Regions from separate parts of the Pseudomonas sp. 10S5 genome, predicted to be linked through region 2. Evidence: riboswitches for the same ligand, from Rfam matches in the RefSeq annotation. Region 2 holds a riboswitch; the other holds the start of a gene.
The links. Region 2 has a riboswitch for fluoride ahead of QN378_RS19800 (cation:proton antiporter). Riboswitches for the same ligand answer to the same signal wherever they lie in the genome.
Positions count from the first base shown of each region.

Region 1: another riboswitch for fluoride. It lies ahead of crcB (fluoride efflux transporter CrcB); the one in region 2 lies ahead of QN378_RS19800 (cation:proton antiporter).

Region 1 covers NZ_JASJVL010000010.1:18,005-22,166, reverse strand. The annotation lists gene QN378_RS12595 (DUF1652 domain-containing protein) at 1-12, opposite strand, end outside; gene QN378_RS12590 (sigma-70 family RNA polymerase sigma factor) at 861-1,415, shown strand; gene QN378_RS12585 (hypothetical protein) at 1,428-1,736, shown strand; fluoride riboswitch at 1,821-1,881, shown strand; gene crcB (fluoride efflux transporter CrcB) at 2,018-2,401, shown strand; partial or broken gene QN378_RS12575 (DUF190 domain-containing protein) at 2,413-2,736, shown strand; gene ampC (class C beta-lactamase) at 2,770-3,933, opposite strand; gene QN378_RS12565 (DUF2817 domain-containing protein) at 3,956-4,162, opposite strand, start outside.
Region 2 covers NZ_JASJVL010000021.1:2,664-6,825, forward strand. The annotation lists gene QN378_RS19790 (histidine phosphatase family protein) at 1-534, shown strand, start outside; gene QN378_RS19795 (phosphatase PAP2 family protein) at 811-1,431, shown strand; fluoride riboswitch at 1,508-1,569, shown strand; gene QN378_RS19800 (cation:proton antiporter) at 1,854-3,053, shown strand; gene QN378_RS19805 (universal stress protein) at 3,149-3,568, shown strand; gene QN378_RS19810 (hypothetical protein) at 3,603-3,761, shown strand; gene QN378_RS19815 (hypothetical protein) at 3,748-4,071, shown strand; gene eno (phosphopyruvate hydratase) at 4,103-4,162, opposite strand, start outside.

The sequences.
Region 1 (4,162 bases), on a different contig from region 2:
TGTCGAAATCATTTTAAAATAACCCTAACAAAAGTCAGCCCAAATGACTCTCGCCTCAGGTGATAAGGAAGCCGTAATTATTTACGACTTGATGAGCTTGCCTGAGGTAAATCTGGCCCGGCGCTCACAAGCCAGTGTAGGCTAATCATCCAAAAGCATTGGATTAATTTAGGTCGCAATCCATATGAGTTCGTCCACTACGCCTTCCACTATTCAGAGGAAGTCATCGGTACCAGCGAGCTATTGTGGTGAAACCGCCACAATCGAGACGCCAGCGGAGTACCGCTCATCTGGAAGGTGGTGGGGATTACCAGGACGGCGTTGAGAGCATTGTGATGACGAAACAGCCACCAGCAGCGAGCGCCGTGTATCCCCTGGTGTATCCCTATAAAACACACACAGAACAAAACTCTTTAAATACAGTAACTTAACGACCCAGCTCAAATGACTGTGTACCACCAAGTACCGGTTTACAGATGTCTACAGCAGTCTATAAACCACCTCAAGAAGCCCGCCTAGTGCGGGCTTTCTTGTGTCTGGGCATCTCTCCTTTTATAGCCTTATAGCCCCCAGCATCCCCACCCGCATGGGAGAGGGGACGGAAAATCTTAGGGATGCGAACCTGATAAAGCATAGCGACTTGCCTCATTCCATCAAGTCGTCGCACATCGGATTCACGTTGATAACGTGCGCAGCCAGCCGCGACGCGTCCTTTTGAGGCTGGCATACCGACGCGGGCGCTAAGCTTCGTGAGCCACCTAATGGCCAGCATCCACACAAAATAAAAACATCACCCCACACAATATTTCTGCCGTTAAAACGTCTTCATCTCCATGGACCCCTCGCACAGCCGGAACTTGATGACAGACCGAAACAGCGACATCACCGCGACTGTCTTGCGCGAACGCACCAAGCTGGGGAATTTCATTCGGCGCAGGGTACGTGACTCGACTGAGGCCGAAGACATTTTGCAGGACGTGTTTTATGAATTCGTTCAAGCCTATCGCCTTCCGGCAACGATTGAGCAGGCCAGTGCATGGCTTTTCCGGGTAGCGCGAAATCGGATCATTGACCGGTTTCGCAAGAAGAAAGAACAACCCATCAGCGGGATGAACGAAAGCACCGACGATGACGATGAGGTGTATCGGCTAGACCTCGCGCTGCCGTCGATGGACGCCGGGCCGGACGCTATTTTCGCCCGCTCAGCCGTACTTAACGCGCTGCAGGATGCGTTGGACGAACTGCCGGAGAATCAGCGCGAGGTGTTTATTGCCCATGAAATCGCGGGTAACAGCTTCAAGGAAATAGCGGCGCAAAGCGGCGTTGCGGTGAACACTTTATTGGCACGAAAGCGCTATGCAGTCTTGCATTTGCGCAGTCGGCTACAAACGGTTTATGACGAACTTGATACGTAACGGAGAGCACACATGAAATATCGACTGAGAATTGCGGCACGGGTGCTGTTGGGGATCGTGGCGGTGGCCGTGCTGGGCTGGGTGGTCATGGCGCTGTGGAACTGGGTGATTCCAGAGTTATTCACAGGCGGGCGAGTGATCGACTATGGGCATGCGTTAGGGTTGCTGTTGCTTAGCCGGATCCTGTTTGGCGGATTCCGTGGGCGCGGTGGCTGGCACGGTCGTCGGGACTGGCGCAAATGGGAAGCGATGACGGCCGAAGAACGCGAGCAGTTCAAACAGACCATGTTCTCCGGGCGACACAAGCGTTCCGAGGGTTAATCGCGACGGATCATCGAGTGCCAGCAACAAAGCCGGGAGGGCTTCCGGCTAATACCTTGATACATTTCCCCGCCGTGCTATAGGATGCACGCAGGAGATGGCATTCCTCCTCTAACCGCCTTGTGCTGATGATGCCTACGTGAATCCTGAACAAGGCGCGTAGGTGTGCGCCTTGTTCCTTATGAGAACAGGCCCTTGAATACGACCTATCAGCACCCCTTCGATAAAACCTCGCCCCCTTGGCATCAGCCTGCTCTCCGATGGTCGGGAGCGTTACGCCTATGCTGAAGTCAATTTTCGCCATCGCTTTCGGAGCGTCCGTAGGCGCGTTGATGCGCTGGCAATTAGGCATGAAGCTCAACTCGGTGTTTCCGACGCTTCCCCCCGGTACGGTGGTCGCCAACATGGTCGGTGGCTACATCATCGGTCTGGCGGTGGCATTCTTTGCGGCAACACCGACCCTTAGCGCCGAGTGGAGACTGCTGGTCATCACCGGTTTCTGCGGTGGTCTGACCACGTTTTCTACTTTTTCGGCCGAGACCATGATTTTGATTCAACAAGGGCGCCTGCTCTGGGCGCTCAGTTCGATCGCAGTGCATGTACTCGGCTCCCTTGCGATGACCGCACTAGGATTGCTGACCTTTCAATTCATCAGCGGACGCTGAAGGAAGGCCTCATGAATGGCTTTCAAGTGATTTTCTACACCCCGCAAACCATCGCCATGAGGGGAAATGCTCAGGGAATGGATTGTCAACCTGACAAAAGAACTGGGTCTGTGCGGCGCAACAAGGGTGTCTGGCATCGAGGGATTTGGGCACACAGGCAAGAGCCATTCAGCTCACTTTTTCGGGCTGGCCGATCAACCGATGGAAATACGGCTGGCAATGACTGACGAGGAAGACCAGCGGCTATTTGAGCGTTTGGCCATCGAAGACGTCGCCTTGTTTATATCAAGATGCCCATTGAACTGGGCTTTATCGGTAAAGCCGTGGCGCATTGACGCCTCGGCGTGGGCGAGTCCATCTAATTACCGTCAGGGTTGAAGTTCAGTCAGGATGCGGTAAGCCAGACGAACCCGGGCTTCATTGGGAAAGTTCTTGTTCGCGAGCATCACGATGCCGAGCTTTTTCGCTGGCACAAACGCCACATACGCACCAAATCCGTTGGTTGATCCGGTCTTGTTTATCCAGACAGATTGCTGCGGTGGCAGAGGCGGATTTAAGGCTGTGACGGCGTTGCTCTCGTACGCCATCTTGTTCGAGTTGCCTTCCAATAATGCGTCCAGTGAGACTGGATAGCGGTATTGCTCCCAGATCAGGTCCTGCGTCATGGCCCTCAACTGAAAGTAACCGGTGTGGGTGTCGGCCATCGCGCGCTTGAGCAATGGACTCGTGTCTGTGAGGCCCATGTTGGCTTCGACGAACCGAATCAAGTCTTTGGAAGTCGTTTTCACCCCGTAGGCTTCGGCGCCGAGCACGCCAAGACTGAGTCTGACGGGCTTGTCGTTCTTGTCGTAGCCTTGAGCGTAGGCGGCCAACTTGTTCGCCGGAAGGGTGATGAAGCTGTTGGGCATGCCGAGTTCGGGAAACAGCCGATGCTCCAAGGCTTGGTCGAAAGGCATTCCCATGCTCTTGGCGGCAGTCATTCCGAGCATTCCGACGCTTGGGTTGGCATAGGTTCTGTAGGTGCCGGGGGCAAACGTCGGTTGCCATGCCTTGAAGTACGCCATCATCTGCGTGGCGTTCCGTATGTCATCAGGAAACTGCAATGGGAAGCCGCCAGCCGTGTGGGTCGCCAGATTGATCAGTGTCACGTTGTCGAACGGGCTGCCCTTGAGTTCAGGCACATAGGCGCTTGGGCGATCAGTGAGCAGTAGCTTGCCGCTGGCTTGGGCGTAGGTCGCCAGGGTCGCCGTGAAGGTCTTGCTGACCGAGCCTATCTCGAACAGCGTGCCGTTGTTGACCGGCTGCTGCGTTTCTCTGGAGGCCACTCCGTAGCTGTAGAAACGCGGCTTGCCATCCACGGTGATCGCGATGGCTAAGCCCGCGACGTTGTAATGACTCATGACGGAGTGAGCGGCATCTTGCACAACGGCATCGATGTTGCGCGGTTCGGCATTCGCCACAGCAACGTTACCGAAAAAGAGGCAGCTGCTTGATAACAGACAAAGAGTAAGAAGCTTTCCAATAAAGCGCATTCCAATGATCCTTGCTTCGTGGTTATTTAATCACGCTCAATTTCAGCAACCCACGCTCCCATATCTGCCGAGTCCTGACCCAAACAAGTTCATGCCAGTCCTTATCCGACGGGTAAAACTGTTCCAACAGACCGAGCTTGATTTCCCGCCCCACGCTATCAAGCGGATTGCCGTGCAGATGCAACCATTGATCGTCGCGCAGATGGCGATGAACAGCGTTGCCCGGATA
Region 2 (4,162 bases):
ATAAATCTCGGGCAGGCTAATGCCATGCAGGTGGCCGACCTAAAGTCGCAATGGGCCAATGGCGAGGTGATTGCCTTGGTACGCCATGTGGAGCGCTGCGACCATTCGAAAGCCCCTTGCCTAGATAAAGCAGATGGGATTACCAGCCGGGGCCGAGATGCTGCTATTGAGTTGGGTAAAGAGTTTCAAAAGCTCGGCATAGAGAAAACAGACATCTACAGCAGCCCTCTCACTAGAACCGCGCAGAGTGCATTATTTATGTTTGGTCACGCAAGTGCAGAGCAGAATTGGTTAATCAACTGTAAAAACACCATGCTTCACGATGTACTTCAACAAAAAATGAAAGGTCGTAATTTGATTCTTGTCACGCATAGCGAATGTATGGTGCAACTCGAAAAAAGTATGAAACTGTCTACGTCGACTACGCTTGACTATGGCATCTCAATTTTCATATCCAAATCTGAAGCGGGCGGCGCACCGCTTGCTCTTGGCTTTATCGATGCTCAAAGTTGGCAATCTGTTTTTCCAAATTGAAGGTGGCCTGAGTACTTCACTATGATCAGCTAACCACCATTCTGAGATGGAGATGAAGCCTCCCATTTTTCTGCCGGGAATGACTATTGGCTCTTTCGCTAAATTGAAAAAAATAAAGTATTTTTTTGATTGCCATGCCGAACCTCATCAACCTGGGTCTCAGCCAATACCAATATTTTGAGAGAAATCATGCTACAAAAGCCAAACAGTTTTCGATCCGAATCAATCGTTTGTGCCGTGCTCGTATTCACGTTTATATTCCTTTCTGTAATGGTCATGAAAGGTAATACGGAAGTATTCGACCACGCTTTTTTAATGGCGCTGCGCGCTAACGGTAATCCGGCCGATCCAATTGGTCCCGCCTGGTTAGAGGAAATGGGAAGAGATGTCACGGCTCTTGGCAGTTATGCCTTTTTAGGATTTGTTTTTCTCTCGACTTTGGGCTACCTCTTTCTCTTACGCAAGCGGTCGACGGCAGTCCTATTAACTGTCTCGGTTGTAGGTGGTGCGATCCTGAGCACACTTTTCAAGCTAGGCATTGATCGAGTTCGACCTGATATTCCACACGCCGCAAGGGTGTTCACTGCGAGCTTTCCAAGTGGTCATGCAACGCTTTCAGCCGTTACGTTTCTGACACTTGGAGCCATTCTTGCCAGCGCACACAGCGAGAAACGTTTCAAAATTTACTTTGTCGCTCTTTCGATAACCCTCACTCTATTTGTTGGTTTGAGCCGACTGTACCTGGGTGTTCACTATCCCACCGATGTCTTGTCCGGATGGTGCCTGGGGGCCGCATGGGCGATTGTGTGCTGGTTAACGGCATCTTGGCATCAGCAGCGAAGGGTCATAGAGCAACCCAAAACACAATGCTCGGCCCGACCAATCAAAAAGCTATAACCCCGTTCCCCTGAAGCGAAAACTAGGGCCTCACCGGCACAGTTCCTCCCGTGCAAAAAGAAATTCAGGTGCTAGAGTTAGCGCAGGAGATGGCATTCCTCCTTTAACCGCCTTCCGGCTAATGATGCCTACGCATAAATCCCTTATGGGCGCGTAGGCTTTGTCTGTCTATCTGTCTATCTGTCTATCTGTCTATCTGTCTATCTGTCTATCTGTCTATCTGTCCATGACTATGATCAGGGCAGGTGATATGTTCGATTTCCCTCGCAGTATCCTTCTGATTGGTAAGTCTCAGCGCAGCCTGGGGCTTAGGTTTCGAGCCTTTTCTTTCAACCGCTTAATTCCAGATTATTCATCAAACATCTTTGCAGAAATCAAGCGGGCTAAAACTGAGCTGACAGTCCCTACCGTAGGTGAGCACCATGACTGAGATATGGGCTCAGGCGGCTTTATGGCTGGGGTTGGCGTTAGCCGCCACCTTGATGTCGATCTTCTTGAAGATAGCAACCGCACTATCAGAGATCGTGGTCGGGACCATCGCCCAGTTGATCATCGGTGCAATGCTCGGTGTTGCGATCCTTCAGGGCGATGCTAGCTGGATAAAGTTTCTCTCTGGTGCCGGGGCAATACTGCTGACATTTCTTGCCGGTGCAGAGCTTGATCCAGTGGTCTTTCGCAAGCAGTGGGAGCAAGCCCTAGCGATTGGGTTGGTCAGCTTCATGGTGCCCTTTCTAGGATGTGCTGCACTCGCATTCTGGGGGCTTGGCTGGAGCATTCAGGCAAGTTGGCTTGCAGGCATCGCGATGTCTACCACCTCGGTAGCGGTGGTGTATGCGGTGATGCTGGAACTCGGCATCAACACCAGCGAATATGGCAAAACCGTGCTCGCTGCTTGCTTCGTAACCGACTTGGCCACCGTGATAGCCCTTGGGCTGATCTTTGCCCCATTCACGGTAAGAACACTCGTATTTATTGCCGCATTGGTTGCTGCGGCCTTCTTGCTGCCATGGCTGACGCCAAAGTTTTTCCGGCGCTTTGGTGGCCGACCCTCTGAGCTGGAAGCAAAATTTCTGATCTTGTGCCTGTTTTCTCTGGGCGCGTTAGCAACCTGGGCTGACAGTGAGGCAGTGTTGCCCGCGTATCTGATTGGCATGGTCCTAGCCGGCACGGTAGGTAAAAACCATGCATTGATCCGTCGTTTGCGAACAATGACTTTCGGGTTACTAACGCCTTTCTATTTCATTCGTGCAGGTTCACTCGTTTCGCTCCCTGCATTGATTGCGACTCCTGCCGCCTTCCTCTTGCTATTGCTGGTCAAGATGGCGACCAAAATGATCGGTGCTTACCCCCTAACCCAAGCTTACGGCTCTCCCCGCCGGGAGGGCATGTACACGACATTGCTCATGTCCACCGGACTGACATTCGGCACCATCTCGGCATTGTTCGGCTTGTCGCATGATTTGATCGATAAGGGCCAGTACTCAGCACTGGTTGCCGCCGTTATCGGTAGTGCCGTTTTGCCAACCTTGATTGCCAATGCTTTTTTCCTCCCAAGACATCTCTTACCGACCAACCCCAACGTTGAGGAAAAAGAAGATAACGCCGATGTTCAAGAGCCTTGAACGCTGGGTACTGAACCGCTACGGGTAAGCGCCTGCGATCAAGCACCAACCGTGAAGCCGTTATGCCCACCTGTTACAGGTGGTAGGAGAACATCATGATCCAGCAAGTTCTCATTGCCTATGATGGTTCGGAGGCTGCCAAAAAGGCATTGAATTTTGCCAACGAACTGACCAGCCGTTTCAACGCCCGCTTGCACATTGTTGCCGTATGTCAGCCACCAGAATTCGGTGATGAGGTTGAAACGGAGGCGGTTGTTGAGCGATCAAGAGCACATTACCGCCATATGCTGAAGAGCCTCAAGCACCATCAACAGGCCAGCGAGCATCCTCCAGTTATACAAGTGGTCATCGGTCACCCAGCCGAACAAATAGTGCGCTATGCCGAAGCGAACGCTATTGATCACATCGTGGTTGGGCACCGTGGCCACTCCATTTTCGAACGCTGGCTACTGGGCTCGGTCGCAAGGCAGGTCATTGACCACGCGCCTTGTGCGGTCACCGTTATCCGGGGTTGATTTCAGAGTCTTAATCGTTTTGAAGGAGAAAAATATGTTATCGATTGATATTCCGGGCCGAGGCAAGCTGGAACTCAAACACTTGGTGTGCGATTACAACGGCACGCTGGCTTTCGATGGAACGCTGCTTGAGGGCGTGCAGGAGAAGCTCAAGGCGTTGTCTTCAAAGGTTTCCATCTGTGCTGACGGGTGACACATTCGGCACGGCACAAGAGCAACTCAGCTCTTTGGATATCAATTTGATGATTCTTCCCGTCAAGGACCAGAGCATCGCCAAGGAAGACTATTTACGCACCCTCGGCGCAGCCGGAGTCGTCGCCATTGGTAACGGCAGCAATGATCGTCACAGGTTAGCTATAGCTGCGCTGGGGATCGCAGTCATCGGGGGAGAAGGTGCCGCAATGAATACCCTGACAGCAGCAGATCTGGCAGTGCAAAGCGTCCAACTGGCTCTCGACCTGCTACTGGAACCGCGTCGCCTTATCGCGAGCCTCAGGACATGAGTTCGGGATAAGGCGGCGCGGTCTGAGCGAGCTAGCGAATGAAGGCTTGATGGCCTGCGTAGATCGCCGAGCCCCCCAGTGACTCTTCAAT